DNA from 2 places in the Mesorhizobium sp. M0522 genome. Region 2 is predicted to be linked to the other one. Evidence: riboswitches for the same ligand, from Rfam matches in the RefSeq annotation. Region 2 holds a riboswitch; the other holds the start of a gene.
The links. A riboswitch is a leader RNA that binds a small molecule or an ion and turns the genes downstream of it on or off. The one in region 2 is predicted to bind S-adenosylmethionine.
Positions count from the first base shown of each region.

Region 1 (15,553 bases), on a different contig from region 2:
GCTATATTAACTAGGTCGGCCGCGCCGGCCTAGAAATTCTTGCTTGCGTGATCGCGTAATTTTTTTGGGAAAGCACGGCCGTATCTTCCTATTGAAACTAGGAGACGGCAAATGCTTTTTTCCCTCACGACCCAGGAATTGATGGAACGGCCCGACCTCTGGGAGGCAGTTCATCGTTTGCGTTACAGAGTTTTCGTCGAAGAGATGGGATGGACCGATCTGCAGCGCCCTGATGGCCTCGAGATCGATCAATTCGACCACGACGAGGCAGTGCACCAGATCGTCATCCGCAATGGCGAGCTCGCCGGTTATCAGCGGATGCTGCCGACGACCCGGGCACATCTTCTAACCGATGTGCTGGCGGACCTTTATGAGGGAACCCCACCGTCGGGCCCGAATGTCTATGAACTGACCCGCTATGCGGTTGCGCCGGGATTCCGCGACGGTCGGCGCGGCGTGTCGACGGTCGGCACCGAGCTGATCGCCGGCTTCGTCGAGTGGGGTCTGAAGCGCAACGTCAACCAGGTGATCATCGAATTCGAGCCGATGTGGGTGCTTCGCGCGCTGCAGCTGCATTTCCTGGCAACGCCGCTCGGTTACCAGCGTACCTATGGCAACCAGCAGGTGGTTGCCACACTGCTCACCTTCAACGAGCACACGCTCGACGTGGTGCGTTCGCGCCGCAACCATTTTGCGCCGGTGCTGGCCAGAGGGTACCCGGACATGCTCGGACAGAGACGCGCCTCGTGAGATTGGAGAGAGGCCATGAACGTTCACTCAAAAGCAGAATTCCGCAATCACACGCTGATCGTCACGGTATCGTCGGGTGACGGCCGCCCGGTGCTGGACAGGCGGGCCTATGAAAGCCTGGCCAGGACATTCCACGAAGCCGCTGTCGACGACGACGTCCGCGTCGTGGTCCTGCGCGGCTTGGCCGGGTGCTTCTGCCTCGGTGCCGATTTCTCCGAATTTCTCGACGCCACCAAACATCGGCGACTGATCGCCGCCGTCACCGATATGTTCCGCACGCTGGCGACGTTCCCGAAACCGGTCCTTGCCTGTGTCGACGGCGACGCCGTCGGCGTCGGTTGCACCATCCTGTTCCACTGCGACATGGTGATCGCCTCGAGCAAGAGCACGTTTCGGGTGCCGTTCGTCGATTTCGGCCTGGTGCCGGACGCGGCGACCAGCATTCTGGCGCCGCAGAAGCTCGGCTATGCCGGGGCGTTCCGCTTCTTCTGCCTGGGCGACACGCTCGCCGCCGAAGATGCCAGGGCACTGGGCCTTGTCGGCGAGATCGTGACGGACGGCAGCGTCGAGGAAGCCACGTTGGCAAGAGCCAGGCAACTCGCCAAGAAGCCTGTCGCGGCGCTGCTACAGACGCGCGACCTGCTTAGGGGCGACACCGGCGCGCTCTGCGACCGCATCGACCAGGAGATCTCGCTTTTCCAGCAGGCGCTGCAGGACGACACCACGCTGAAGCGACTGCAGCGGATTGCCCGGCTGGCGGCATGAGAGCCGCGTATCGATGAGGTGAGCTTATTTTTCGAGGAAAGTCGGCCCTTCGCCGATGATCTTCTTGTCCTCCTTGCCGATGACGTCGAGGTCGCGGCCGTCATAGGGAAGCGAAAGGAGAATGCGCTGCATGACGGCCAGCCGCGCGCGCCGTTTGTCGTTCGCCCGCACAATGATCCAGGGCGCGAACTCCTTGTGCGTGCGCTCGACCATCAGGTCGCGCGCTTTGGTGTATTCGTCCCATTTGGTGATGCCGGCGATGTCGATTGGCGAAAACTTCCAGCTCTTCAGCGGGCTCCAGCGGCGGTCGTGGAATCGCTCGAGCTGCGTTTCCCGGCCGATGTTCAGCCAGAATTTGAAGAAATGTATGCCCTCGTTGCGGATCATCCGCTCGAAATGCGGAACCTCGTCCAGAAATTGCTTGTGCTGCTCGGGCGTGCAGAATCCCATCACCGGTTCAACGCCGGCGCGGTTATACCAGGAGCGGTCGAAGGTGACGAATTCGCCCGACGTCGGGAAGTGGTCGACGTAGCGCTGGAAGTACCATTGTCCAAGCTCGGTGGGCGTTGGCTTGGTCAGCGCCACGTTGCGCGCCGTGCGAGGGTTCAGATACTGGCGCAAAACGAAGATAGTGCCGCCCTTGCCGGCAGCGTCGCGCCCCTCGAACAGCGACATTACCCGCTTGCCCGTCGACTGCAGCCACGCCTGCGCCTTGACCAGCTCGATCTGCAGCTTCTCTAGCCTCTCGTCATACTCCTCGCTCTTCATCTTCTTGTCGTAAGGGTAACCGCCGGCGGTGAGCTTGCGGTCCTCGACCCAGTCGGGAAGCGCGGGGGCCTCGATGTCGAACGCTCTCTCCTTGCCGTCGATCATGATCTTCAGCGGCCCCGATGAGGGTGCGGCGGGGCTTTCCTTAGCGTTTTTCATCGAGGCGAACCTTTCCAGCTTCCGGACTCGTGCTATTGGGAGCCTTACTGCATCGGCCCGAAAATCGGAATCGATTTTCGGAAAGAACGATGCAGCAGATAAAGTGGTAGAGCGTCCTTTGTGCGTCCAATTGGACGCACTGCGCTCTAGCGCCGGTCCAGCAAGAAGTTCTTGAAGTGGCCGCAGACGGAGCGCAAATGGCCGACATCGGCACAGAGCGGAGAGGCAGGGCGCAAGCCGTCGCCATGCGGCTGTGGAACAGCCGCTGGCTGCTGGCGGCCGGCCTCGTTGCGGTTCTGATGGTCTATGGTTTTGCCGGCATGTCTGGCTATGTGGTGCTGCTGGCTGGCGCCGTGCTGGTTGCCGCTGCGATGCTGCCGGCCGGCATCGCCCGCCAATCGACCGAAAATGCCGCGGCCATCGAGTCGAGCGTGCAACAACTTTCCGGCGAATATCTCGCGGCGGCGGTTGCCGATCCGCTGATCATTTTCGATCGCTCCGCCGCCATCGTCCACGCCAACGCCGCTGCCTTTGCCGCCTTCGGCGGGATTGCCCCCGGCATGTCGCTGTCGCTGAAATTCCGCGCGCCGGAAATGCAGGGCTTGCTGGATAGTATCTTGGCGGGCAACGTCGCTTCGGACAGCGTCGACTACATAGAAAAGCTGCCGGTCGAACGAGCCTATCGGGTGAGCGCGTCTTCAGTCGGCCATGCCACGGATCTCTACGTACTGGTGTTCAAGGACCAGAGTGAGGCGCGCCGGATCGACAGAATGCGTGCCGACTTCATTGCCAATGCCAGCCACGAGCTGCGCACGCCTCTCGCCTCGATCGCCGGTTTCATCGAGACGCTGCGCGGGCCGGCCCGCAACGACCCCGCGGCGCGCGAGCAGTTCCTGCAGATCATGCAGAACCAGACCAGCCGCATGGCGCGCCTCATCGACGACCTTCTGTCGCTGTCGCGCCTGGAGATGAAGCCTTATCTCAAGCCGGGAACCGAGGTCGACCTGCGCCAGGCCATCGACAGCGTCATCGATTCGCTTGGGCCGCTCGCAAAGGAAAACGGCGTCGTCATCGAGCGTGATTTCGCGGAAGGGCCGCTCGACGTGCCCGGCGATCGGGACGAGCTTTTCCAGGTCTTCGAAAACCTGCTGGAAAACGCCTGCAAATATGGTCAGTCGGGCGGACGCGTCGTGGTGTCGATCATACGCAGCGACAGCGATCCCGAACCGGGCATCGACGTCACCATCAGGGATTTCGGCCCCGGCATCCCCGAAGAGCACATCCCGCGCATCACCGAGCGCTTCTACCGCGTCGACGTCGAGAACAGCCGAACCCAGAAGGGCACCGGCCTTGGCCTGTCCATCGTCAAGCATATCCTGACCCGCCACAACGCCAGACTCTCCATCAGGTCGGAGGTCGGCAAGGGTGCGGCGTTCACGGTCCATTTGCCGGCTCGCTAACGTAGTACTATCTCTAGCACATAATGGGCCGTTTCTTTTTTCTGTCATCCGGCTAGCGTATCAGCGGGGATTCGAGGGAACGACTCAACCACGAGATCCCGGGAAGGCATTTCGTCCATGCAATCCGTGCATATCGTCAGCGCCTATGACGAGGAGCTGAAATATCTGTCGAAGCGCATCGCGGCGATGGGCGGGCATGCCGAGCGCATGGTCGAGCAGGCGGTCGCGGCGCTGGTCAATGCGGATCCGGGGCTTGCCCAGAAAGTCATTCGGGACGACCTGGTTCTGGATGAGGGACAGCGCGAGATCGACGACAAGGCGATCATCATCATTGCCAAACGCCAGCCGATGGCGACGGATCTGCGCGAGATCGTCGGCGCGATCCGCATCTCGGCTGACCTCGAACGGGTAGGCGACCTCGGCAAGAACGTCGCCAAGCGGGTGGTTGCCGTCGCAGACGGGCGCCAGCCGAACAGCCTGTTCCGCGGCCTCGAGGCTTTGGCCAATCTGGCACTGACCCAGCTCAAGGAAGTACTCGACGTCTATGCGTCGCGGTCGGTGGAGAAAATCGGTTTCGTGCGCGACCGCGACGACCAGATCGACGCCATGTACACCTCTCTGTTTCGCGAATTGCTGACCTACATGATGGAAGACCCACGCAACATCACGCCCTGTACACATCTCCTGTTTTGCGCCAAGAACATCGAGCGCATCGGCGACCACGCTACCAACATCGCCGAGACGATCTACTATATCGTCACCGGCGATCAGATGCCGGCCGATCGTCCGAAGGGCGACAAGACGGACAAGATTATTCTTCCCGCAACCCAACCAGCGAAGTGAGTTCTCTCAGCACTGATGCGAATTTCGGATTCGCCACCTGACAGAAAATTGCGCTAAGCTTTCGACGCGCCGACTTCTCAGTTCCGCGATGAAGGCCCCGCCTTCAGGAGGCTGCGATGGAATACGTCCGCGAGTTTGCTCCTGCGCCGCCGATGTCGGGTATAATCGCTTGCGGCGTCTATACGGCTGGGCGGCGCATCGCCGACATTCCGATCGAGGAAGCCGGCGAATGGGCCGGGAAGCCGGGCCACGTGGTCTGGATCGGACTGCTGGAGCCCGACCGCAATTTGTTGCTGCGCGTCCAGGCGCAATTCCATCTGCATGAGCTGGCGATCGAGGACGCCGAGCATCCGCACCAGCGACCGAAGATCGAGCAATATGGTGATGCCCTGTTCATAGTTGCCCGCACGGCGCAGCTGATCGACAGCCGCGTCACCTTCGGCGAGACGCATCTGTTCGTCGGCGCGGGCTACATTGTCAGCGTCAGGCATGGCCCGTCGACCTCCTACGCCGCCGTTCGGCAGCATTGGGAAAGCTGCCCGCATTCCCTTGCCAAGGGCGAGGATTTCGTCCTCTACGCCATTCTCGATTTCATCGTCGACAACTATATGCCGGTGCTTGAGCAGATCGAAAACGAGGTCGAGGCGATCGAGGACAAGGTTCTGCTGAAACCGATGACCGGCTCCGATATCGAACGGCTTTATATGCTGCGCCGCGATCTCTTGCGCCTGCGTAATGCGGCCCTGCCGCTGGTGGAGGTCTGCCGGCGGCTCACCAGCGCCGATCTGCCGCAAATCCACACAGCCATGCACCCGCTGTTTCGCGACGTCACCGACCACATCCGCACTGTCCAGGAAAAGATCGACAGCCTGCGTGAGGTTCTCGCCTTCGCCTTCGAGGCGAGCCTTCTGGTCGGTCAAAGCCAGGAGACGGCGATCTCCAAGAAGCTTGCCTCATGGGCCGCAATCTTGGCCGTGCCGACGGCATTCGCCGGCATTTACGGCATGAATTTCAGCGACATGCCGGAACTGAGGAGGGAATATGGCTACCCGGCCGTCCTGGCGGCAATTGCCCTGATCTGCACGTTTCTTTACTGGCGGTTTCGCAAGAATGGGTGGCTTTGAAGCGAGGGCAGTAGGGCAGTAGGGCAGTAGGGCAGTAGGGCAGTAGGGCAGTAGGGCAGTAGGGCAGTAGGGCAGTAGGGCAGTAGGCTATCGCTTCGGGAGCGCGCTTCTCTACAATTCACCTACTGCCGTACTGCCTTACTCCCTTATTCCCCTAACTATCTGCTCCGCCGCCGCTCCGATGCCGGCTGGAACGCCACGCGGGCGTGGTACTTGCAGTAGGGGCCGGTTTCGGCTGCGTCGTTGCCGCAGAAATGGAAGTCTTCCGAAAGCGGATCGCCGTTCGGCCATTTGCAAGTGCGCTCGTTGAGTTCGACAAGTTGCAGATGCCGCGAGATCGGCACGACGACGTTCTCGACCGGGCGGATATAGTGGCGCGCCACCGGTTCGGCATCGAACTGCGCCTTGAGCGCGGTCGCACCGATCGACATCGAGGTGGTGGCATGGCGCGTGGCGCTTGCTGCCCGGGACACCGATTTCTGGATCGTCGATCCCTGCACCGTCTTCTTCTGGCGTGCCGGTGAGGCGGTCGTGCGTCCGCGACCGGACAGTTTCAGCCGGTGCACTTTGCCGATGACCGCATTGCGGCTGACCCCGCCAAGCTGTGCGGCGATCTGGCTGGCGCTGAGGCCCTCCGACCACAATTTTCTGAGAAGTTCGACTCGCTCGTCAGTCCAGTTCATGAGACCGCGCTCCTGCTGAAACGTGCGGCAATCGGAATCCATTCCCGACCCGGCTTCTGCCGGGCAGACACCACATATATCGGGTGATTAGGTCCGCCGCACGAAATCTAGTTATTTCTCTACTACAATTACCTTATGCGCTGACTCGGTGACAAGAGTCCCAAGGCCAACACGAATCGGTTTTTTCGGTTTTCCCCAACTTGCCCGGTCGCTTATGAGCCGGCGTTATGCTGGGGGGCTTGCCGCGCGACCTTGCGCGACCTTTTCGTTGACTTCACGGCCGAAAAACACGATAAGCCACAAGGGCCGCCGCTTTGGCGGCTTTTTGATTTTTCCGGTTCCGGAGACGCATATAATGAGCGGTTCGGCGCTTTTCGAGACCTTTGTTCGCGCACCCCTGGCTTTCGACCACGGTGAAGGCACCTGGCTGGTCACCGACAAGGGCGAGCGATATCTCGATTTCGCCGGCGGCATCGCCGTGAATTCGTTGGGCTACAGCCATCCGCATCTGGTCGCGGCCCTCACCGAGCAGGCCGCCAAGCTCTGGCACGTCTCCAATCTGTACGAGATTCCGGGACAGAGCCGGCTCGGCGAGCGGCTGGCCGACGCAAGCTTCGCCGACAAGGTGTTCTTCACCAATTCCGGCGCAGAGGCGCTCGAATGCGCCATCAAGACGGCGCGGCGCTACCACTTCGTCAAGGGCCATCCCGAGCGCTACCGCACAATCACCTTCGAAGGCGCCTTCCACGGCCGCACCCTGGCGACCATCGCCGCCGGCGGCCAGTACAAGTATCTGGAAGGTTTCGGCCCCAAGGTCGACGGCTTCGACCAGGTTGCTTTCGACGATATGGATGCCGCCGAGAAGGCGATCACGCCTGAAACCGCGGCGATCCTGATCGAGCCGGTGCAAGGCGAGGGCGGCATCAGGCAAGTGCCGACGCAATCGCTGAAGCGGCTCAGGCAGCTCTGCGATCAGCACGGACTGCTCCTGATTTTCGACGAGGTCCAATGCGGCGTCGGCCGCACCGGAAAGCTGTTCGCGCATGAGTGGGCGGGTGTCACACCCGACCTCATGGCGGTGGCCAAAGGCATCGGCGGCGGCTTCCCGATGGGTGCCTGCCTCGCCACCGACGAGGCAGCGGTCGGCATGACCGCCGGCGTGCACGGCACCACCTTCGGCGGCAATCCGCTGGCAATGGCGGTCGGCAACGCCGTGCTCGACGTGATGCTGGAAGACGGCTTTCTCGAAGACGTCCGGCGCAAGGCACTGCTGTTGAAGCAGGGGCTCGCTGGCGTCGCCGACGAATTTCCGGATGTTATCGAAAGCATCAGGGGCACCGGCCTGATGCTCGGGCTTAAATGCGCGATGCCCAACACCAAGGTCACGGTGGCACTGCGTGACCAGCATCTCTTGACGGTTCCGGCCGGCGACAACGTTATCCGCCTGCTACCGCCTCTCACCGTCACCGACGCCGAGATCCACGAAGCGCTCGAGCGCATTCGTGCCGGCGCCAAGAGCCTGGCAGATGCCATCGTCGCTGCCGCTGCGAAGTAATCCTGGAATTCCTGATGTCCCTTCGCCATTTCACCGATCTTTCCGCCGTTTCCGAAGGCGATCTGCGCTTCATGCTCGACGACGCAGCGGTGCGAAAGGCAAGGCTCAAGGCCGGCGAACGCAGCAAGCCGCTCGAAGGCAAGGTGCTGGCGATGATCTTCGACAAGCCGTCGACGCGCACGCGCGTGTCGTTCGACGTCGGTATGCGGCAGTTGGGTGGCGAGACGATCATGCTGACCGGCACCGAGATGCAGCTTGGCCGCTCGGAGACCATTGCCGACACGGCCAAGGTGCTGTCGCGCTATGTCGATGCCATCATGATCCGCACCACCTCGCATGACCGGCTGCTGGAACTGACGGAAAACGCTACGGTCCCCGTCATCAACGGGCTGACCGACGAGACCCATCCCTGCCAGCTGATGGCCGACATCATGACCTTCGAAGAGCACCGCGGTCCGGTGGCCGGTAAAACGATCGCCTGGACCGGCGACGGCAACAACGTGCTGCATTCGCTGCTGGAGGCATCCGCGCGGTTCCATTTCAAGCTGAACGTCGCCGTGCCCGAGGGCAGCGAACCGGCCCAGAAGCATGTCGACTGGTCGAAAGCCAATGGCGGCAAGCTGAAATTCACCCGTTCGCCCGAGGAGGCCGTTCACGAGGCCGACTGCATCGTCACCGACTGCTGGGTGTCGATGGGCCAGGAGCACCGTGCCCGCGGCCACAATGTCTTCCTGCCCTATCAGGTCAATGCGGCACTGATGGCGAAAGCCAAGCCGGACGCGCTGTTCATGCACTGTCTACCGGCGCATCGCGGTGAGGAGGTTACCGACGAGGTCATCGACGGACCGCATTCGGTGGTGTTCGATGAGGCCGAGAACCGGCTCCATGCCCAGAAGGCGGTCTTGGCCTGGTGCCTGGGCGCTTGATACGAGCCGCGGTGATCCGGGCCGGCCTGATCTGCGCCGCCTTGATCTGGGCCGCCTTGATCCGGGAGTTGGTGGTGCCTATCTCAGGCGCATCACGCAAATCGAGCGCGTCTCGTCGCATGCGCCCCGGAGGGCGGCATCGCCGCGCCCCGGAGCTTTGTCATGTTGGAAACTCATCAATTGGCTGAACATAAACCCAAGCTCGGCGAATTCGGCTACGCCGGCGACGACCATGTCGTGCCGTTCGAGGTCGGCCCGCTCGACGTGCGCGGTCGCACCGTCCAGCTCGGGCCGATGCTCGATGCTATTCTCAGCCGCCACGACTATCCCGAGCCGGTCGCCCGGCTCCTGGCTGAAGCCTGTGTGTTGACGGTATTGCTCGGAACTTCGCTGAAGTTCGAGGGCAAGTTCATTCTGCAGACCCGCACCGACGGGCCGGTCGACATGCTGGTCGCGGATTTCTCCACGCCGCACGCGCTGCGCGCTTATGCCCGCTTCGATGCCGACCGGCTGCAGGCTTTGACTTCTGCCGGCGAGACGTCACCGAAGACGCTGCTCGGCAGCGGCGTCCTGGCGCTGACCATCGACCAGGGCGCTCACACACAACGCTACCAGGGCATCGTCCAGCTCGACGGCGTCACACTGGAAGATGCCGCACGCACTTATTTCCGCCAGTCGGAGCAGATTCCGACCGACCTCCGGCTTTCGGTTGCCAAGCTTCTGACGCCCGGCGTCGGCGGTGCCCGCGAGCAATGGCGGGCCGGTGGCCTGCTGGCACAATTCCTGCCGCAGTCGGCGGAGCGCATGCGCGTACCCGACCTTCCCGGTGGCGACGGCGATCCGCGTGAGGAAATCCACGACCCGACCGACAATTCCTGGCAGGAGCTGCTGGCGCTGCTTGGTACTATTGAACCGACCGAGCTGATCGATCCGACGATCGGCGCCGAACGGCTGCTTTACCGGCTTTTCCACGAGCATGGCGTCCGCGTGTTCGGCGGGGTGCCGGTCGCCGACCAGTGCTCATGCTCGAGGGAGAAGATCCACGGCATCCTCGAAGGCTTTTCCGCCGAGGAGATCAGGGACAGCACCGAGGATGGCAGCATTCACGTCGCCTGCGAATTCTGCTCGAAGCAATATGACTTCGACCCGGCGGAGTTTGCAGCGGCCGGATGACGGCCGTCAATTGACGGTGCGCCGCATTCCCGGCAAGTCGAGCGAGAAGGCGGGGATGGCGACGTCGAACGTCTCGCCCCGCTTGTTGCGCATGGTGTAGTGCCCGACCATGATGCCGGACGGCGTCGAGAGCGGGCATCCAGACGTATACTGATAGCTGTCGCCGGGGTTGAGTCCGGGTTGCTCGCCGACGACCCCGGGGCCGCGCACTTCCTCGACCTTGCCGGTGCCGTCGGTAATGTGCCAGTAGCGCGACAGAAGCTGCACGAACTCATCCGACTGATTGTCGATGGTCACCTGATATCCCCAGACATAGCGGTTTTGCGGCGGGTCGGAGTGATCCTCCAGATAGAACGGCCTGACCTGCACTTCGATGTTGCGGGTGACGGCGCTGTACATAAACTGCTCCAAAGCAATGTAGATGGAACTTCGACGCTCAGCGCAGTTTGATCAACGATGCGCGTCATCTCCTTGCCCGACTCGAGCGCAGGTGCCGAAAAACAATGTCATTTAAGTGACACATGACAATGATGGTGTGCAGGCTTGTGCCGGGCGACTCAGCGTTCTGTCGAATTGTTGAAAACGGCCGTCATGCGGCCGGCACTTCTGGAGTGACCAGATCTCGATGGAACCGACATTCGCAGCCGCCCTCCTTTCCATAGCCCTCCTTCTTTCAAATCTCGCCAGCATCCTGTTAGCTTCGCTGAAGCTGAAGCGACCAGGCAGGATCGCACCGCCCGCGGCCAACGCGCCTCCGGTATCGATCGTCATCCCGGCGCGCGGCGTCGAGCCGTTTGCCGAAGAGACGCTGGAGCGCGCCTTCTCACTCGACTGGCCGCGCTACGAACTCATCTTCTGCGTTGCCCATGCCGACGACCCGGTGGTCAAGCCGATCACCGCCGCAATGGCGCGCTTTCCAGCTATTCGCGCCCGTCTTCTAGTCGGTGACGACCGCATCAGCGGCAATCCAAAACTCAACAATTGCGTGAAGGGTTGGGAAGCGGCGCATTATAGCTGGGTCATCCTTGCCGATTCCAACGTGCTTATGCCGAGCGACTACGTCCAGCACCTGATGGCGGCGTGGCGGCACGACACCGGCCTCGTCTGCTCGACGCCGATCGGCTCGCGGCCGGACGGCTTCTGGGGGGAGGTCGAATGCGCCTTTCTCAACACGCTGCAGGCACGCTGGCAGTACGCCGGAGAGGCGCTCGGCCTCGGCTTCGCCCAGGGCAAGAGCATGTTGTGGAACAAGCCGATGCTCGATGCCAATGGCGGCATCCGCGCGCTTGCCGCCGAGATCGCCGAAGACGCCGCCGCGACCAAGCTGGTCAACGGGCTCGGACTGCGGGTCAATCTTGTCGCCTCTCCCTTCGAACAGCCGCTCGGCCGGCGCACGCTTGGCGAGATCTGGTCGCGGCAGACGCGCTGGGCGCGGCTGCGCCGCGTCACCTTTGCACTGTTCTTTGCCCCCGAAATCCTGATCGGCGCGGCACCGCCGCTAGTGCTTGCACTGATCGCCGCGGCTGACGCCGGCGTCAGCCTGCCGGCAACCGCCATCGCCGTGCTGGTCGCGGCCTACCTGCCGGAATGCGCCTTGGCCTCGGCCAAGGGATGGCACCTGTCGCCGCGCACCATCCTGGCGATGATGGCGCGAGACCTGATGCTTCCCGCCATTTGGGCGCGCGGATGGCTGAGCGGCGCCGTCGACTGGCGCGGCAATGTGATGACTATCCAGACCAAGGCCGTCGCGGAGCTGGAAGAGACCCCGTCCGGCGCCTGATCGGCACGTCCCCGCTCGCCTCTATTCGGCCAGCCCCTATCCGGCAACTCTCAGTGCCTGCTCGATGTCTTCGAGCAGGTCGTCGGCGTCCTCAAGGCCAACTGACAGCCTGAGCGTTCCCGGTCCGATGCCGAGTTCGGCGCGGGCCTCATCGGTCAAGTTCTTGTGCGTCGTCGTCGCCGGATGGGTGATCAGGCTCTTGGCGTCGCCGAGATTGTTGGAAATCAGCACGACGTCGAGTGCGTTCTGGAAGGCAAAGGCCGCCTGCTTGCCGCCCTTCACATCGAGGCAAATCAGCGTCGAGCCGCCCGACATCTGCTTCTGGACCACGGCCGCTTGCGGGTGGTCGGCGCGGCCGGGATAGATGACGCGGGCGATTTGCGGTCGCTCGGCCAGGAAATCCGCGATGCGGCCGGCACTTTCCGTCTGCTGGCGTACGCGTAGCGGCAGCGTCTCCAGGCCTTTCAGCAGGGTCCAGGCATTGAAGGGCGAGAGGCTTGGGCCGGTGTGGCGGAAATAGTCATGCAGGTTCTCGTCGATCCATTTCTTGTCCGACAGAACGATGCCGCCAAGACAGCGCCCCTGGCCGTCAATATGCTTCGTGGCCGAATAGACGACGATGTGGGCGCCGAGCTGCAGGGGTTTCTGCTGCAAGGGCGTAGCGAAGACATTGTCGACGATCAGCCTGGCGCCGATCGAATTGGCAAGTGCCGCGACGGCGGCAATGTCGACTACCTCCAGCGTTGGATTGGTAGGGCTTTCCAGGAAAAACAGTTTGGTGTTGGGCTTGACCGCCTTTTCCCAATTGGCGATGTCGGTGCCGTCGACCAGCGTTGCCTCAATGCCGTATTTCGGCGCCAGCGTCTCGACCACCCAGCGGCAGGAGCCGAACAGCGCGCGCGCCGCGACGATATGGTCGCCCGCCTTGGCGCTGCACAGCAGTGCTGCCGTCACCGCCGCCATGCCGGATGCCGTGGCGCGCGCGTCCTCGGCTCCTTCCAGCGCGCACATGCGTTTCTCAAACATGTCGACCGTCGGATTGGCATAGCGCGAATAGATGAAGCCCGGCTCCTCGCCCTTGAAGCGGGCCTCCGCCGCTTGCGCCGTCTCGTAGACATAGCCTTGGGTGAGATACATCGCCTCGGAGGTCTCGCCGAAGCCGGAACGCAGCGTCCCGGCATGCACGAGTGCGGTCTGAGGCTTCCAGTCGCGCTTCTTGGTCATCATTCCATCCAAACACCAAAATTGGTCCAAACAACAAAAAACCGGTCGCGAAAGTCGCAACCGGTCCATATGGCCTTGCGGCCCGACGGTCCTTTAGCGACTTGTTTAACGTGGCTGCAAGCCGACCGGCCAAATCACCACGGGATAACGAGCTTTAGACCCGCGCCACGCTTGCGTCAATTGCCGGCATGATTAAGAGGGTTGTACCAAGCAGGTGCCAAAGGCGTCCACGGTCGGACCTGCGACAGAACAAGACCTCGCCCGGCGTTCGAACGGAGCCAGACCCTTGCGGCAGACAGGCATTCTTCCCGATCAGGATATTTCCGCGCTGTTCCAGACGGGCGCGCTGAAATCGCCGCGCACGCTCGATGCCGATCAGATCCAGCCGGCCAGCCTTGATCTCAGGCTGGGCGACAAGGCCTGGCGGGTGCGCGCTTCCTTCTTGCCCGGCCCGGACCACAGGGTTGCCGACAAGCTCGGCCGGCTGAAGCTGCACGAGATCAACCTCGCCGAAGGTGCCGTGCTGGAAACCGGCTGCGTCTACATCGTGCCGCTGCTCGAAAGCCTGGCGCTGCCCGCCCATATTTCCGCCTCCGCCAACCCGAAAAGCTCGACCGGACGGCTCGATATCTTCACTCGGGTAATGACCGACCGTGGCCACGAGTTCGACAAGATCGTCACCGGCTATGAAGGCCCGCTCTATCTGGAGGTCAGCCCGCGCACTTTCCCGATTGTCGTGCGCACCGGCTCGCGGCTGTCGCAGATCAGGTTCCGCACCGGCAATGCGCTCTTGTCGGAAAGCGAGCTGCACGAGTTGCACCGCGCCGAGATGCTGGTCGCCACCGAACCACCCAACATCTCAGGCGGCGGCATCGCGCTGTCGATCGACCTCGACGGCGACAAGGATGGGCTTGTCGGCTATCGCGGCAAGCACCACACCGGCCTGGTCGACGTCGACAAGCGCGCCGCGCAGGATGTCGTCGATTTCTGGGAGCCGCTCTACAAGAGCGGTGCCGGCGAGCTGGTGCTCGATCCGGACGAATTCTATATTCTGGTGTCGCGCGAGGCGGTGCATGTGCCGCCGCTCTACGCGGCCGAAATGACGCCCTTCGATCCGCTGGTCGGCGAGTTCCGCGTCCATTATGCCGGTTTCTTCGACCCGGGTTTCGGCCATTCGGCGTCGGGCGGCACCGGCAGCCGGGCGGTGCTCGAGGTGCGTAGCCACGAAGTGCCGTTCATCCTCGATCACGGCCAGATCGTTGGACGGTTGGTCTACGAGCACATGCTGAAACGGCCGCAGGCGCTCTACGGCACAGATCTAGGCTCGAACTATCAGGCGCAGGGCCTGAAACTGTCCAAGCATTTCCGCGCCGCCCGCTGATCTTGTTCGCAGGCCGTCAGCCGCGAAACAGATATTCTTTCGCGGCGCCAAGGCAGCCATGAAACTGACCGACAAAGAGCAGTTCTCGCACTGCCAATCGCTTCTTCCCCCAAAAACCTCTGGTTTGCTTCTCGTCGTCAAGTGAGGCGCTTGAGCTGGACTGCAAGGGGAACAACTGCTTGTCGATACATCCCAGCACATGGGCTCTGGCGGAGTCGAGACCGCAGGCTCTGCCATTGTCGTTCAGTCTGTCGGCGCGGAGTGCGGACGTCATGCGATCCGCGTTGCGCATCAGAAAGCTCACTTGCGATTTCGAATAGCCGGTGGCCAGAAGCCGGTTAGTCATCGACATCCGGGCCTCGCGATAGGATTTTGCGCTGCATTGTCCGGCGCTGTAAGCCGCTGGGGAGAAATAGGCGAGGAACAGGACTAAACTTACGAACACAGTGCCAATCCGCAGGCCGTTCATTTCTCGCCCCTGAATTATGTCACCAGTTTACAACGCCTTCACCGCCACCTTCACCGGCTGCTCGATTTCGAGCGGGTTGCGCAGAGGCAGGCCGAAATCCTGCGCCTCGATTTCGAATACGTCGCCGGCCTCGGTCCTGATGCCGTCGGCGAAGGACAGCGTCGCCGTGCCGAACATGTGCACATGCACGTCGCCCGGCTGGCGGAAGGCCGAGTATTTGAAGTGGTGATGCTCGAGATTGCCAATGGTGTGCGACATGTTCGCCTCGCCCGACAGGAACGGCTTTTCCCAAAGCAGCTTGCCGTCGCGCAGGATGCGTGAAGCGCCGCGGATGTCGGACGGCAGGTCGCCGATCAGGATCTCCGGCCCGAACGAGGCGTTGCGCAGCTTGGAATGGGCGAGGAAGAGGTAGTTCACACGCTCGGTGACGTGGTCGGAAAACTCGTTCGACAGGGTGAAGCCGACACGGAACGGGGCGCCGTCGTCACCGATC
Region 1 is NZ_JAMYQW010000004.1:72,950-88,502, forward strand. Features, by position in the region: gene NKI58_RS07005 (helix-turn-helix transcriptional regulator) at 1-14, shown strand, start outside; gene NKI58_RS07010 (acyl-homoserine-lactone synthase) at 112-750, shown strand; gene NKI58_RS07015 (enoyl-CoA hydratase-related protein) at 766-1,515, shown strand; gene ppk2 (polyphosphate kinase 2) at 1,540-2,442, opposite strand; gene NKI58_RS07025 (sensor histidine kinase) at 2,640-3,902, shown strand; gene phoU (phosphate signaling complex protein PhoU) at 4,020-4,745, shown strand; gene NKI58_RS07035 (magnesium and cobalt transport protein CorA) at 4,862-5,869, shown strand; gene NKI58_RS07040 (GcrA family cell cycle regulator) at 6,028-6,552, opposite strand; gene NKI58_RS07045 (aspartate aminotransferase family protein) at 6,908-8,107, shown strand; gene argF (ornithine carbamoyltransferase) at 8,122-9,033, shown strand; gene NKI58_RS07055 (Hsp33 family molecular chaperone) at 9,196-10,206, shown strand; gene apaG (Co2+/Mg2+ efflux facilitator ApaG/CorD) at 10,213-10,605, opposite strand; gene NKI58_RS07065 (ceramide glucosyltransferase) at 10,832-11,986, shown strand; gene NKI58_RS07070 (O-succinylhomoserine sulfhydrylase) at 12,023-13,213, opposite strand; SAM riboswitch at 13,284-13,361, opposite strand; gene NKI58_RS07075 (2'-deoxycytidine 5'-triphosphate deaminase) at 13,497-14,591, shown strand; gene NKI58_RS07080 (hypothetical protein) at 14,608-15,060, opposite strand; gene araD1 (AraD1 family protein) at 15,088-15,553, opposite strand, start outside.
Region 1: another riboswitch for S-adenosylmethionine. It lies ahead of NKI58_RS07070 (O-succinylhomoserine sulfhydrylase); the one in region 2 lies ahead of metX (homoserine O-acetyltransferase MetX).

Region 2 (15,553 bases):
TCGATGCGGCGATTGCCGGCGTCGGCGTGACGAGGCTGCTTTCCTACCAGATCGCCGCCGCAGTTCGGTCGGGTACGCTGCGCCCGGTGCTGCAAGAGTTTGAGCCAGACCCATGGCCGGTGAGCCTCGTCCATGCCGGCCAGGGGCTACTGCCGGTGAAGCTGCGCGCATTCCTCGACTTCGCCGCCCCGCGCCTGAGACAGCGCCTGCTGCAGGCGGCGTGGCAAACGTGACGAAGACGGCCCATCGCAAGGCCGGGCCGATCGCCCGCCTCGCAGCGTTTCCTTTTTGCCGGCGCTTGGTGTAACCAACGCACACCTCCTCACCGGGCACTTGCTGTATGCTGTATTTCCGCTCGCTGGCGTTCAATCTCGCCTTCTACCTCAATTTGATCGTCCAGATGATCCTCTGGACCCCGTATTATTTCCTGTCGCCACGCCATCGCGCCTGGTTCGTGCCGAAATTCTGGTCGCGCACCAGCATGTGGCTCTACGACAAGATCGCCGGCACCAGAAGTGAGATCACCGGCCAGGAAAACCTGCCTGACGGCTCCTTCATCCTGGCGCCGAAGCACCAGTCCTTCTGGGACACGATCGCTTTCCTGCCCTATCTCGACGATCCCGTTTACATATTGAAACGGGAGCTGACCTGGATCCCGTTCTTCGGCTGGTACATTTTGAAGATGCGGATGATTCCTGTCGACCGCGGCAGCCGCTCGAAGGCATTGAAGACGGTGATCGCCGCGACCAAACAGGAATTGGCGCGCAATCCGCGCCAGCTGATCATCTATCCCGAGGGCACCCGCCGGGCGCCGGGCGACGAACCGGTCTACAAATACGGCATCGTCGAACTCTACGCGCAACTTGGCATTCCGGTGGTGCCGGTCGCTCACGTCGCCGGCCTCTATTGGCCGCGCCGCAAATTCCTGCGCTATCCCGGCACGATCAAGGCGCGCTTCCTGCCACCGATCCCGCCCGGCCTCGGCAAGGACGAATTCATGCAACGGCTGATCGGCGAGACGGAGGCCGCCTGCGACCAGCTCCTCGTCGAAGCGTCGCAGACGCCGAACCCGCCGCCGATGCCGCCGACGGCAATGAAACGGCTTGGTGAGCTGGATGCGAAACCTGAATTGAAAGGCTGAGACACCCGCCGCGGATGCCAGAAAGGCTCACGGCAAGGCAGCCAGGGCGGCTGTTGCAACCAGCGTCACGGCAAACACCAGATTGATGATCCGCGACGCCAGCGGTTTGCGCAGCAAACGTGCAAAAGCCGCGCCGGCGAGAAGCCACAAGAGATGAATGGCAACAATCATCAAGGCGAGGACCGCCAGCTTGGCTGAAATAGCAAGACCGCCGGCGCCGGAAGACGCGCCGGCAAACACGGCGGCAATCGCCACATAGGCTTTCGGATTGGCAACGGCCAGAAGGAACCCGCCCAGGAAAGTGGGAAGCGCCGCCCCACCAATGCGTGCCGCCAGTGGCGGCGCCGTCGCTATCTTGAACGCCAGATAGAGGATGTAGGCTGCTGACGCGACCGCCAACAGCGCTGCGAGCTTCGGCAGCGCGATGAGAACGGCCATGATGCCCGTCGCCACCACCAAAAGCACGAGGACCGTCCCGACAACGATTCCCGAGGCATAACGGAGCGAATCGCGCAGGCCGAACGCAGCACCGACCGCGGTGACGCTTATCGTCGCCGGCCCCGGGCTGCCCATAACGATGGCCGATGCCAGCACCAGCGCCAGCAATTGCTGCCATAGCTGCTGATCGAGAAGACCCTGTCCGGCCATGCGGCGTCCCTGCATCCTGCGACGAGGCAGGGACGGTAGGGCAAGGCAGCGGCGCCGGTCTTGAACGATCGTGCGCGGCTATGCGCTGGCCTTGTCGAGCTCGGCGATATCGTCCGGACTGAGCTGCAACGATGCGGCACGCACCAGGCTGTCGAGCTGGTCGAGCGTCGTCGCGCTGGCGATCGGAGCGGTGACGCCGGGCCGTGCCATGACCCAGGCAAGCGCCACTTCCGCTGGCTTGGCCGAATGTCTGGCTGAAACGGCATCGAGCGCTGAGAGAATGCGCATGCCGCGGGTGTTGAGATAGCCCTTCACACCGCCACCGCGCGGGCTTTTGCCGAGGTCGGCCTCGCTGCGGTACTTGCCGCTCAGAAACCCCTTGGCGAGGCTGAAATAGGTGATGACGCCGATGTCCTCGGCCGCGCACAGATCGCGCAGCGGACCATCGAAGGACGAGCGGTCGTAAAGGTTGTATTCCGGCTGCAGCACCTCGTAGCGCGGCAGGCCGCGCAGGCTTGCTACGTCAAGTGCGGCCCGCAACTGGGCGGCGTCGAGGTTGGAAGCGCCGGCATAACGGATTTTGCCCTTGTCGAGCAGTTTCTGGTAGGCGCCGAGCGTTTCCTCATAGGGAGTGGCCGGATCAGGCCAGTGCGACAGATAGAGATCGATTGTATCGACCTGCAGCCTCTTCAGCGAAGCATCGATGGCCTTTTCGATATAGGCGGCGGACAGGTCCCTCTTGCCCTGTCCCATATCCGAACCGACCTTGGTGATAACGACAACCTTGTCGCGGTTACCACGGCTCTTCATCCATCGGCCGATGATGGTTTCGGATTCGCCGCCCTGGTGGCCGGCAATCCAGCGCGAATAGGAATCGGCCGTGTCGATGGCGTTGAGGCCAGCGTCGACAAAGCGGTCGAGCAGGTCGAACGAGGTTTTCTCATCGGCGGTCCAGCCGAACACATTGCCGCCCAGAACCAATGGCGCGATGGATAGGTCGGTGCGACCGAGACGACGTTTCTGCAAGGCTGATCTCCATGGTGATTCATGCTGGGGCGGGTGGGAGCCGCCGACCGGGCTAACCTATGTCGCACCGTGGCAACGTCAAACGCATAGCCTCTTTTCCAGCCCGCCGGCGCTTCACAAAACCGCGACCCGCCGCGCCGTGTCGGGCTTCAAGACGCTGTCCCGAATTTCCAAACCAGTACCCTCTGAGGAAACAATCTGGCAAGTTTAGCACATAGATTGTCAAATCTGCCAATTCAGACCTTTGCCGGCCGGCCATAGGTTCCGCGGCGCCGACGCAAATCTCGGCACGGTCTGGCCAAGCCCGGACTGTTTGCCCCGGATCGTTTGTTGTGGAGACCGGAATGAAAGCAATTGTATTTGACGCCATCGGTTCGCCGCGCGACGTGCTCTACATGGACGACCTGCCGATGCCGCGCATCGGCGACGGCGAGGTGCTGGTCAGGATGGTCTCGGCCTCGATCAATCCGGGCGACTTCCTGTTTATCCAGAACCTCTATCCCGAACCGAAGAAGCCGCATTTTCCCCGGCAGGTCGCAGGAAACCATGGCGCCGGCATCGTCGAAGCCGTCGGCGCGAACGTCTTGCTGGAACCGGGCACGCTTGTCGCATTCAGCTATTATGGCAGCTGGGCCGAGTACGCGGCCATTCCCGCCGAATGGCTGATCCCGTTGCCTGCCGGCTATCCGGTCGAACGCGCCGGGCAGATGGTGAACCCCATTACCGCGTGGGATCTGCTGGTGGATTCCCGTGTGCGGCCTGGCCAGTGGCTGGCTGTCACGGCCGGCTATTCGTCGATTTCGACAATGGTGATGCAGTTCGCCCAACGACGCGGTATCAACGTCATCGCGCTGGTGCGGCACTCGCACCAAAGCTTCGATCTGAAGACGCTTGGCGCCGCCGCCATTCTTGACCTTTCTGACTTGAAGGCAAGTATCCGGGAAGCGGTGATGGATATCACCGGTGGCGCCGGATTGAACGGGATTATCGACAATGTCGGCGGACCTGTCAGCGGCGAATTGATCCGCACCCTGGCGCTCGGCGGGCAGATGGTGATCAATGGCGGCATGAGTGCCGAGCGCTTCGAACTGCACAATTTCGATGTGTTGCTGAGCGGCGTCGAGATCAGGGCGAATATCTATCGCTATTTCTTTTCGCCGCCGGCCGAAGCCGACCGGCCTGTGCTACGCGAGGTTATCGACACCTTCGGCCAGCCCGGCTTCCACGTTCCTGTCGGCGGTCTCCACGCGCTGACCGAGTTCAAGCTTGCCGTGGCAAACAGCCTGGATCGCGCCGATCTTGGAAAACAGATTTTCAGGATGTAGCCCAGACCACCGAAAACATCATGGTCAACGATAAAAGAAGCTACGTCGCGATCCGTCTTGTCACGTCTTCCAGCCAGTGGTCGCTGATACCCAGTGCTTCGAGGTGCTCCAGCGTGCTGAGCACGTAGTCCTCATTCCTCCCCGACTGGCCGACGGCGCCGCGAACGACGGTCGCCGCCTCGGCCGGGTCGAGCGCACCGGCATATTGCTCATGGCTGCGGTCCACGACATAGGCGATGGCTTCGACCGTCCCGCTCCCATCCGTTTCACTCTTGTCGAGGCGAACGCTGAGCACACGTTCGAGATAGACGTTGGTGACCAGCTCGCGTTCGCGCAGATAGGTAATGACCTCGTTGCGCAGCTCGCCTGGAACCCGGAACGCCAGCCCGATGCAGGAGCCGCCGCGGTCGAGGCCGAGCACCAGGCCCGGCCGTTCGCGCGTGCCGCGATGCACGAAAGAATAGACGCAGAGCGAACGGCGGTAGCCATGCAGGCGGGCGCGCCGCGTCTCGACATGCGCGAATCCCGGTCGCCAGATCAGTGAGCCGTAGCCAAAAACCCAAAAATCGCCCATATCGCCAAGCCTGATTGTGACGACCACCTCACCGGTGGTGTTTCAGTCCGTCTGCCTATTGGTGCCGCAAGCGACAGCCCACCCGTGCCACCCCGCGTTAACGAAAGCCGCAGCATGACGTCAAGTGACGAGCGCCCGCCGCCCAGCCAACGTCGCCGCCTGTTGTGGCTTGCCGCTTTCATTCTCGTGCTGTTCGGCATCTACAGCGCGGGCTGGTTCTACCTGGCGGACCTGGTCGAGAGCGCAGCCAAAAAGGCGGTCGCCGACCTCGACGACAAAGGCATCAAGGCCGACTGCGCCAATCTCGCGGTCAGCGGCTATCCCTTCAGCTTCACCCTTTCCTGCGACAGCCTGGCTTACGAGGACGACAGCCGCAACGTCGCGGCATCGACAGGCAAGATCAACGCCGCCACGCAGATCACGCGGCTTCTGTCGCCTGCCGCCGAGCTCAGGGGGCCGCTCAGGACCTCAGTTCCCGGCATGACCCCGCTCTGGATCGACTGGGATGATCTGCGGGCCGACATGAAGCTGTCCTGGCCGCTGCCGAGACGCCTCTCGCTGCAGGCAGAAGGCCTGTCCGGCCAGACCGATCCGGCAGACGACACCGATCCCGTCTCGCTGTTCAGCGCCGGAACTGCCATCGGGCAATTGCGCCCAAACGGCCCGGACATCGACTATACCGGCAATTTCACCGATCTCGAAATCGACGCGGCGGCCATCGACGGGCGCGTCTTGCCGCCGCTCGACGGCAGCGGCGACGTGACGCTGAAGAACGGCGTGACGCTGATCAAGGCAAATCCGAAGAGCCTGCGCGGCCAGGCGGCCGAAATCCACGAGCTCGATCTGTCGTCCGGAACTGCGCGCATCACCGTTTCCGGACCGCTGTCGGTCGATGACGACGGTCTCATAAATGCCGACCTGACGATCAGGCTCAATGATCCGAAGGCCGTGGCGGCAATCCTCGCCACCGCCATCCCCGAGCAGAAGAAAGAGATCCAAACCGGCTTTGCCGGACTGGCGCTGCTCGGCAACCAGCCGTCGATGCCGCTGAAGATCGTCAGGGGCAAGGCCTCGCTCGGCTTCATCCCGCTCGGCAAGATCAAGCCGCTCGACTAGAGCAATTCCAGGAAAAGTGTGAAACGGTTTTCCGTCCGGAATTGCGCAAAAACAAAGAGATAGAGCGGTTCGGCGTTTCTGTGAAACGATGAACCGCTCTAAGCCGGGCCGGCCTGCCATCGGCCTGCCGCGGCTTATCCCTTCGGCGGGTGTTCGACTGCCTGGCGGCCGAAATCCGGTACGTCGATGTCCTGGCCGGCCTCGATAATCGAGCGGCGGACGGCGCGGGTGCGGGTGAACAGGTCGAACAGTTTTTCGCCGTCGCCCCAGCGGATCGCCCGCTGCAGCGAGGACAGATCCTCGGAAAACCGCGCCAGCATTTCGAGAATGGCGTCCTTGTTGTGCAGGCAGACGTCGCGCCACATGGTCGGGTCGGACGCCGCGAGACGGGTGAAGTCGCGAAAGCCGGAAGCCGAGTATTTGATGACCTCGGACTTGGTCACCGACTCCAGATCGTCGGCGGTACCGACGATATTGTAAGCGATGATATGCGGCAGGTGCGAAACGATGGCCAGCGTCATGTCGTGATGCTGCGGGTCCATCGTGTCGATGTTGGAGCCGCAGCAGCGCCAGAATTCCGAGAGCTTTTCCAGTGCTGCGGGATCGGTACCGGGCAGCGGCGTGAAAATGCACCAGCGGTTCTCGAACAGTTCGGCAAAACCGGCGTCCGGTCCCGATTTTTCGGTGCCGGCCAAAGGATGGCCGGGGATGAAGTGCACGCCATCAGGCACATGCGGCTGCATCTGCGCGATCACCGACGCCTTGGTCGAGCCGACATCGGTGAGGATGGCGCCCTTCTTCAGCGCCGGCGCGATCTCTGCGGCGACCGTGCCTGAAGAGCCGACCGGCACCGAAACGATAACCAGATCAGCATCGCCAACCGCCTCTTTCGCATCCGTCGTATAGGTGTCGCCAAGGTCGAGTTGGCTCGCGCGTGCCAGCGTCGCGTCGCTGCGCGTCGAAATCGCGACTTGGCCGGCGAGTCCCTCGCGGCGGATGACGCGGGCCAGCGACGAGCCGATCAGGCCGATGCCGACCAGCGCGATCTTTTCGAACATCGGTGAGGTCATGGTGTTCTAGCTTTTCAGGAATGTCGCGAGTGCTGCGACAACGCCGCGATTGGCCTCTTCGGTGCCGATGCTCATGCGCAGCGCGCTCGGAAAACCGTAGCCGGAAACGCGCCGCAATATGTAGCCGCGCGCACTGAGGTAGTCGTCGGCGGCCGCCGCCGAATGCTTTTTATCCTCGGGAAAGTGGATGAGGATGAAATTGCCTACGCTCGGCGTCACCCGCAGCCCGAGCTCGCTTAGTTGCTCGCTCAGCCAGGCTAGCCAGGTCTCGTTGTGCGCGACGCTGCGTTCGATATGGGCGCGGTCGTGGATCGCCGCGATGCCGGCCTCGATCGCCGTCGCATTGACGTTGAAAGGCCCGCGCACGCGGTTGATCGCGTCGATGACGTGCATTGGCGCATACATCCAGCCGATCCGCGCCCCGCCCAGGCCCAATTTGGAGAAAGTGCGGGTCATGACCACGTTTTCCGCGCTGCCCACCAACTCGACGCCGGCTTCATAATCGTTTCGCCGGACATATTCGGCGTAAGCTGCATCCAGCACCAGAAGCACGTTTCGCGGCAGGCCGGCATGCAGGCGGCGCACCTCCTGGAACGGCACGTAGGTGCCGGTTGGATTGTTTGGATTGGCAAGGAAGATGATCCGGGTAGCCGGCGTCACCGCGGCGAGGATCGCATCGATGTCGGCGCGCTCATCGGTCTCCTTGACCGTTACCGGGACGGCACCGGCCGACTGTATGTAGATCTTGTAGACCATGAAGCCGTGTTCGGTGATGATGGCTTCGTCGCCGGGTGCGAGATAGGTCTGCGCCAGCAGGCCTAGAATCTCGTCGGAGCCGTTGGAGCAGACGATGTTCGCCGGGTTGAGCCCGTGCACCTCGGCGATCGCTTCCCTCAGGCGCCTGGCGCTGCCGTCGGGATAGACCGCGAGCTTGTCGGCGACCGCGCGCGCGGCCTCAATCGCCTTTGGCGAAGGACCGAGCGGGTTCTCGTTCGCCGACAATTTATGGACCTTGGCGACACCTTCAGGCGCCGCGCTCTTGCCGGGCACATAGGCTTCAATGTCCATGATGCCGGCGCGGGGCCTTGGACGTGTCTGATCCGGTGTCTGGCTCATTCCATGAAATCCGTCGAGGATGCCTCCATCCGGAGGCCGCAGCGGAAATACAAGCCGTGGCCCGGAATGTCGAGGGGCGGCAATTCGGGATCAAGAACTTGCCGTTGACGAACCCACGCGCGAGTCATAGAAGAGCATCGACAGTTCCGTGGTGATTTGGCCGGTCGGCTTGCAGCCACGTTAAACAACTTGCTAAAGGGCCGTTTGCATCTTGTAACCGGCTTTGCGAAGGCATGGCCGGTTTTTTGTTGCCCTGACTGGCTGTTGCCCGGACCGGTGGACAACGGAAGGCCGGGCAAGGAGATGTGATGGTCGCTTTGCGCGCTCGAAAAACCAACAACGAGGCCGACCAGCCGTCGAGCCCGGTGTTGCGTTTCGGCGCCGACAAGCCGCTCAAGCTCGACGCCGGCACGCTGCTGTCGCCGTTCCAGATCGCCTACCAGACCTACGGCACGCTCAACGACGCGCGTTCCAACGCCATCCTCGTCTGCCATGCGCTGACCGGCGACCAGCACGTCGCCAACACCAATCCGGTGACCGGCAAGCCGGGCTGGTGGGAGGTGCTGATCGGCCCCGGCAAGATCATCGACACCGACCGTTTCTTCGTCATCTCGTCAAACGTCATCGGCGGCTGCCTCGGCTCCACCGGCCCCGCCTCGACAAATCCCGCCACAGCCAAGCCTTACGGGCTCGACCTGCCGATCATCACCATCCGCGACATGGTGCGGGCGCAGTTGATGCTGGTCGAGCATTTCGGCATCGAACAGTTGTTCAGCGTGCTTGGCGGCTCGATGGGCGGCATGCAGGTGCTGCAATGGGCCTCCAGCTATCCCGAGCGCGTCTTCTCGGCGCTGCCGATCGCGACCGGCGCCCGCCATTCTTCGCAGAACATCGCCTTCCACGAGGTCGGCAGGCAGGCGGTGATGGCCGACCCCGATTGGCACGGCGGCAAATATTTCGAGCATGGCAAGCGGCCGGAAAAGGGGCTGGCGGTGGCGCGCATGGCCGCCCACATCACCTATCTGTCGGAAGCAGCGCTGCATCGCAAGTTCGGCCGCAACCTGCAGGACCGCGAAGCGCTGACCTTCGGTTTCGATGCCGACTTCCAGATCGAGAGCTATCTGCGCCATCAGGGCATGACCTTCGTCGATCGCTTCGATGCCAACTCCTATCTCTACATGACCCGGGCGATGGACTATTTCGATCTCGCCGCCGACCATGGCGGCCGGCTGGCCGATGCCTTCGCCAGCACCAAGACGCGCTTCTGCCTGGTTTCGTTCACCAGCGACTGGCTGTTCCCGACCGAAGAGAGCCGCTCGGTCGTGCACGCGCTGAACGCGGCCGGCGCCTCGGTATCGTTCGTCGAAATCGAGACCGACCGCGGCCACGACGCCTTTCTGCTCGACGAGCCCGAACTGTTCGCCGCCATCAAAGGCTTCATCGCCTCGGCCGCTCGGGCGAGAGGGCTCGGCGCATGACCCCGAAAAGTTGCCGGCTTTTCGGATCAGGACCATGCGCCAGGCATCAGCGCATGACCCCGAAAAGTTGCAGACTTTTCGGATCAGGATCATGCGCCAGGCAAGAGGCGAACGCATGAGCGTCAACCGCGCCCAGCGCGTCGACCTCGAGGTCGTCGCCGATCTCATCCCGCCGCAGTCGCGGGTGCTGGATGTCGGTTCCGGCGACGGCCTGCTGCTCGAATTGCTGCAGGCGACCAAGAAGGTCGACGGTCGCGGCCTGGAACTGTCGCAGCGCGGCGTCAACGAATGCGTGGCGCGCGGCCTGTCGGTCATCCAGGGCGATGCCGACAAGGATCTCCAATTCTATCCCGACAAGGGCTTCGACTTCGTCGTCTTATCGCAGACCTTGCAGGCGACCCGCAATCCGAAGCTGGTGCTCGACGAACTGCTCCGGATCGGCAACCGCGCCATCGTCTCATTCCCAAATTTCGGCCACTGGCGGGTGCGCTTTTCGTTGCTCTTCAACGGCCGCATGCCGGTGACCAGGGACCTGCCCTATTCCTGGTATGACACGCCGAACATCCATTTCTGCACCATTCGCGACTTCGTCAATCTGTGCGACGAGCTTGGCGCGACGGTGGAAAAGGCAACCGCGCTCGACGCCAACGGCCAGCGGATCGGCTTCTCGATGCCGTGGTGGTTCTGGAATTTTTTCGGCCAGCAGGCGGTGTTTCTGCTGAAACGATAAGAGCCAATCGTCGCAGATCGTCCCCTTATTCGAGAACGTCGGTGGCCTTGTGCGGATGCGGAACGCCATCGACCAGGACCACGTCGGACTGAGAATTCTCGGTGCGCAGCGGCAAGATCTCCTGATAGGCCCGCGAGCGGTACCATGCGCGCGCCTGCTGCATGTCTGGAAATTCGATCATGACGAGGTGGCCCGGCCAGGTGTTTTCAACGACTTCCACCTCGCTGCCATGCACGATGAAGCGCCCGCCAAACGGCTCCAGCGTGGCATCAATCTTGTGCAGGTACTCGACGATCTGCGGCCCCGGCGTGACCTGGCGCATATGTGCGACGGCGTAGGCGGTCATGGCGTATCTCCTTGTGGTCGAAGGCCGGACAACCGGCTTGATGGGAGCAGTTTGCCGAGACGTAGTGCGCTGGTCGATTACCCCAGAGGTAATGACACTGAATACAAAAACGAAGCGCGGCTGCCGTCACCTGAAAGATATTTCCGCCTGGCACCGATGATTTCCAGCCACCTGCGCTGTCCTTATCGATGAGCGCGCCTGGATGGTCCGGCGGCCGGGAACGAGAGGTGATCCATGGGATCGTTGCAAAATCAGAATGTCGTCGTCGTCGGAGGCAGCCGTGGTGTCGGCCGCTCGATCGCGGAGGCCGCTCTCAAGGAGAAAGCGACGGTGCTGGCCGTTGCCCGCGGAAAACAGGCCCTGGCGCAATTTGCCTGGGAGGTCTCGGGCGTGAAGACGCTCGCGGTCGATGCTACGGTGGACTCCGCCCCGGATAAGGTCTTCGCCGCGCTTGAGCCGGACGTGCTGGTGATCTGCGCAGGTGCGCTGGCGCCTTCTGCGCCGGTGCATGAACAGAACTGGAAGGCGTTCTCGGCAAATTGGGACACGGACGTCAAGGCGTCGTTCCTGTTTTGCCGGGCCGCTCTGCGGCGTCCGCTCAAGCCGGGGACCCGGATCGTTCTGATCTCCAGCGGCGCGGCCTTGACCGGCGGACCACCGAACGCCGGCGGCTATGCCGGCGCAAAACGCATGCAGATGTTCCTGGCCGGTCATAGCCAGAAGGAGGCCGACCGGCTTGGCCTCGGCCTGCGCTTCATGGCGCTCGCGCCGATGCGCATCATGCCGGAAACCGGCGTGGGCAAGGCCGGCGTCGACAGCATAGCGGCCTATATGGGCATCCAGCCGGCGGACTTCATCGCCGCCATGACCGACACGCAAACGCCGGCCGATGTCGGACGGGCGGTGGTCGCACTCGCCACCGGCCAGCCGCAAGGCAGTTCCTTCATGGTGAGCGGTAGCGGGCTTGCCCCGGCCGCCTGAGGGGCGCGTAATGCAACGCTCGCTCGTAACCGCACAAGCCACATGACAGACGCTCAACCACCTCTGGAACCAGCAGGCCAGCCGATCCTCGATCGGCTGGCCTTCGAGAAGGTCACGGCCGCGCATCGCCGCGAGCTCAAGCTGCATTGTTATCGCATGATGGGTTCGCTGCACGAGGCCGACGACCTCGTCCAGGACACGTTGCTTCGCGCCTGGCGCGCAAGATCGGAGTTCGACGGGCGAGGTTCGGTTCGCGGTTGGCTCTACATGATCGCGACCAACGCTTGCCTCAACGCCATCAAGGCGAGGTCGAGGGCGCGTCGCATTCTCCGGGAACCCGGACGGCCGCCCTCGCACGGGGCGGCCATAGGCGGGCCGGTAGCCGACATCGCCTGGCTGGAGCCCTACCCCGACGCCGAGCTTCCAGACATTGCCGGCAGCGAGCCAGGTCCGGAAGCCCGTTACGAGAGCCGCGAGGCCGTCCAGCTCGCCTTCGTCGCCGCGATCCAGGATCTGCCGCCCAGGCAGCGCGCCGCGCTGCTGCTTGCCGACGTCCTCGGATGGTCGGCTGTCGAGACGGCGCGTTTGCTGGGCGGATCGACGGCTTCGATCAACAGCGCGTTGCAGCGGGCCCGCGTAACGCTGGCGGCGCGCTATCCTCAGGGACGGCCGGCCAGCCGATCACGGCCCAGCCGCGAAGAAGGCCTGCTGCTCGAACGCTACATGCAGGCCTGGCAGGCCGCCAATCTTGACGGCTTGATCGAGCTCCTGCGTGAGGACGCCATCTATACCATGCCGCCTTGGCGTGAATGGTATCAAGGCCGCGAAGCGATCCGCGGTTTCTTCGAGACCGTCTGGCCGAGGTTTGGCGGCTTCCGCACGCTGGCCACCCGCGCCAATGCCCAGCCCGCGGTCGGGGTTTATTCCCGCAGCCACGATGGCCCTGAATGGCGGGCCCATTCCCTGCATGTGTTCGACGCAGCCGAGGGCGGGATCGCTTCCTTGACGATCTTCATAGGGCCGCTCGGGCCATCTCTGTTCCCGGCCTTCGGCCTGCCACCAGCCTAGCTTACCCCTGGGCCAGCCTTATCGGTCGAGTTCCGGGAAATATGGGTCCGAGAAAAACCGCCGGTCGCGCTCGCCTTGCAGGCAGTCGATCGGTGCGTCGATGCGGATCGTCCTCGGATCCACCTTGGGATACTCGATGCCGCTGACCTCGAGGATCAGTTTGCGGCGAGTGGCGGTGGCGAATTCGGAAGCAGCATAGATCGGCAGCACGAACGAGCCCGGCCCGCCGGTAACGCATTCGGCATAATACCGGTCGAGATGGCTGAAGGTGGGTGACGGGCTGATCAGGATCGGCAGCCCGTTGATGACGATGCCCTTCCCCAGCGCCGCATCGCGTGCCGTTGTGACCGGCAAGCCGGTGTTGTTTGGGCCGTCCCCCGAGACGTCGATGACGCGGCGTTTGCCGGTGAAAGCCGTGCCGTTGAAAAGCTCGGCGCCGAAAGCCACAGCACCGGAAATCGAGGTGCCGCGAAAGCTCCTGAACGGGCGGGCCGCGATCTTGTCGGCAAAAGCGTTGGCGCTCTCCTTGCTGTCGACGACCTGCCAGGCAATGACCGCATCGTCGCGGATGGTGCCGGCCCATTCAAAATAGGCGATGGCGATGCGGCCGAAGGTGCCGGCACGCACGGCGTTGATGAAGTCGGGGTGGCGCAGCGCCGCGACATAGCCGGCGCGCTGCAGGGCAAACTCCCTTTCATCCATCGACTGCGAGATGTCGACGGCCAGCACCAGCTGGACATCGACGGCAATTGCATTGGCCGGTGCGGCCGCAGGTGCCGCCGGGGTGCAGGCAAGGCAGGCGAGCAGGGCGAGAGCGTCAAGCATGGCCGATCGGAACGTTCCCATCTGAAACGATCGCGACAGTTTTTCGCCGCGATCGCGGCGAAATAAAGCTTGCCTTCTATTTCTTTCGGCCGGTCGAGGCGATCGCCGGGGGCGGTTCGATGGCACCTGCCCTGATACGGGCCGGCTTGAGTGGCGGTTGGCCGGCATCCTTGACGATGGTCAACGCCCGCCGGAAGAAGCGGGCATTGTGCTGGCCGCGGCCGATATTGAGGATCGCGGCGTCGGGAAGGCGCTTCTCCAGCATCGACAGCACTTGCCTCAGCGTTGGGCCGTCGAACGCGTCCAGCGCCTCGTCGATGATCACCCATTTCGGCCGTCGCAAGGCCAGCCTGGCAAAGGCCAGCAGACGCTGCTCGTCGTCGCTGAGCTCACGCTCCCAGCGCGCCGAGCGATCGAGCGAGGACGACAGGCGTTGCAGCCCGACATCGGCCAGCACCTCCGAGATCTCGGCATCGCTCGCCTCCGCCGCGCCGTCTGAATGGTTGAGCACCTCGCGCAGCTTGCCGAGCGGGAAATAGGGGGTACGCGGAACAAAGATCGGCGCTTCTCCGGCCGGCATGCCGATCCGTCCGCTGCCCCATGGCCACAGACCGGCAATGGCCCGGAAGAACAGCGTCTTGCCGGCGCCCGGATCTCCGGTGATCATGACCCGGTCGCCGGCGCGGATTTCGACATGCGGCTCGGCAAGCTTGGTGCATCCCTCCGGCGAGGCGATCTCGAGTTTCTCGAATGTCAGGCTGCCGTCCGGGTTTTCGCCGAACGAAATGCGCCTTTCCGTATCGTGCAGCGCGTCGGTGTCGCCAAGCGCGATGCGGAAGTCGGCGACCCGCATCAGCGTAGCGCGCCAATCGGCGATGCCGCCGATATTGTTGATGAACCAGCGCAGCGACGAATGGACCTGGTTGAAAGCGCCGACTGCCATCATCAAGCCGCCAAAGCTGATATCGCCGGCGAAATAGACCGGTGAGGCGACCAGGATCGGCGCGACGACAGTGATCCAGCCATAGGTGTCGGTAACCCAGGAAAGATTGATCTGGGCGCTGTAGATGCGCCGCATGGCGCCCAGCACCGTGCCGAGATCGAATTCGAGCCGGCGCCTGGCATCGGCCTCGCCATGCGCCAGCGCGATGGCATCGACATTCTCGTTGACGCGAACCACCGAGGAGCGCAGTTCCGCCTCACGCGTATAGCGATCGTTGTTGAAGCGGATCAACGGTCGCCCGACCAGCCAGCTCAACCAGGAGGCGGTGCCAGCATAAAGGATCGCCGCCCAGACCATGTAGCCGGGTATGGCCAGCGAATGGCCGCCTATGTGGAAGACGAAGCCGGAAGACAGCGACCACAGGACCCCAACGAACGAGGCAAGCAGGATGCAGGACTGCAGCAGGCCGATGCCAAGACCGGTGGAAAGATCGGAGAGATGCCCGGCATCCTGCTGCAGGCGCTGGTCGGGATTGACGCCGATGGCGCCGGCATGGGTCAGCCGGAAGGCACGCGCCGGCCGCATCCATTCGTCGATCAGGTCGAGCGTCAGCGCCTCGCGCAGCTTCAGGCGGAGCATCTGGTCGAGCCAGGTCTGGCCGACATTGAGCACCACAAGCCCGCCGGCGATGCCGGCAAAGACCAGAAGCTGATGCAGGAAAGCCGGCATGTCGCGCCGCGCCAGCGCGTCGTAGAAAGGCTGGTTCCAGCGATTGAGCAGAACCTGCCCGATCGAGCTCGCCACGATGACGGCGACGATGCCGATCGATGCCCAAAGCAATTGTTTTCGCACCGGCGAGGTGGTCAGCGCTATCTTGATTGTTGCCAGCTGCTCACGCAGGCTGCTGGCTTCGATCGACGTGGCAAGCTTCTGGGCGCTGGCCTCGACATCCGGACGATCATCCATCGGTTAAATCCTTGCATTCGGAGCAATGCCAAACCGGTCATAGGGATCGGCCGCACGGCCTTCAATCGGACAGCAAACCTGATATCGTCAGATAGGCGTGAAAAAGCACGTCTCGGATCACGAACGCGTCATCCTGGCGGTGCCGGGTGTTCGGCCCGCGACAGCCCGGCCAAGCGTCGGCGCGCCATGCGGCGAGAGAA
Region 2 is NZ_JAMYQW010000001.1:188,439-203,991, forward strand. Features, by position in the region: gene NKI58_RS00910 (LysR family transcriptional regulator) at 1-233, shown strand, start outside; gene NKI58_RS00915 (lysophospholipid acyltransferase family protein) at 341-1,141, shown strand; gene NKI58_RS00920 (LysE family transporter) at 1,169-1,789, opposite strand; gene NKI58_RS00925 (aldo/keto reductase) at 1,868-2,815, opposite strand; gene NKI58_RS00930 (quinone oxidoreductase family protein) at 3,160-4,140, shown strand; gene NKI58_RS00935 (gamma-glutamylcyclotransferase) at 4,181-4,714, opposite strand; gene NKI58_RS00940 (DUF2125 domain-containing protein) at 4,829-5,830, shown strand; gene NKI58_RS00945 (prephenate/arogenate dehydrogenase family protein) at 5,965-6,900, opposite strand; gene hisC (histidinol-phosphate transaminase) at 6,907-8,016, opposite strand; SAM riboswitch at 8,155-8,232, shown strand; gene metX (homoserine O-acetyltransferase MetX) at 8,325-9,494, shown strand; gene metW (methionine biosynthesis protein MetW) at 9,610-10,224, shown strand; gene NKI58_RS00965 (DUF1330 domain-containing protein) at 10,250-10,570, opposite strand; gene NKI58_RS00970 (SDR family NAD(P)-dependent oxidoreductase) at 10,805-11,551, shown strand; gene NKI58_RS00975 (RNA polymerase subunit sigma-70) at 11,594-12,619, shown strand; gene NKI58_RS00980 (DUF1194 domain-containing protein) at 12,638-13,444, opposite strand; gene NKI58_RS00985 (ABC transporter ATP-binding protein/permease) at 13,521-15,353, opposite strand; gene NKI58_RS00990 (class I SAM-dependent methyltransferase) at 15,471-15,553, opposite strand, start outside.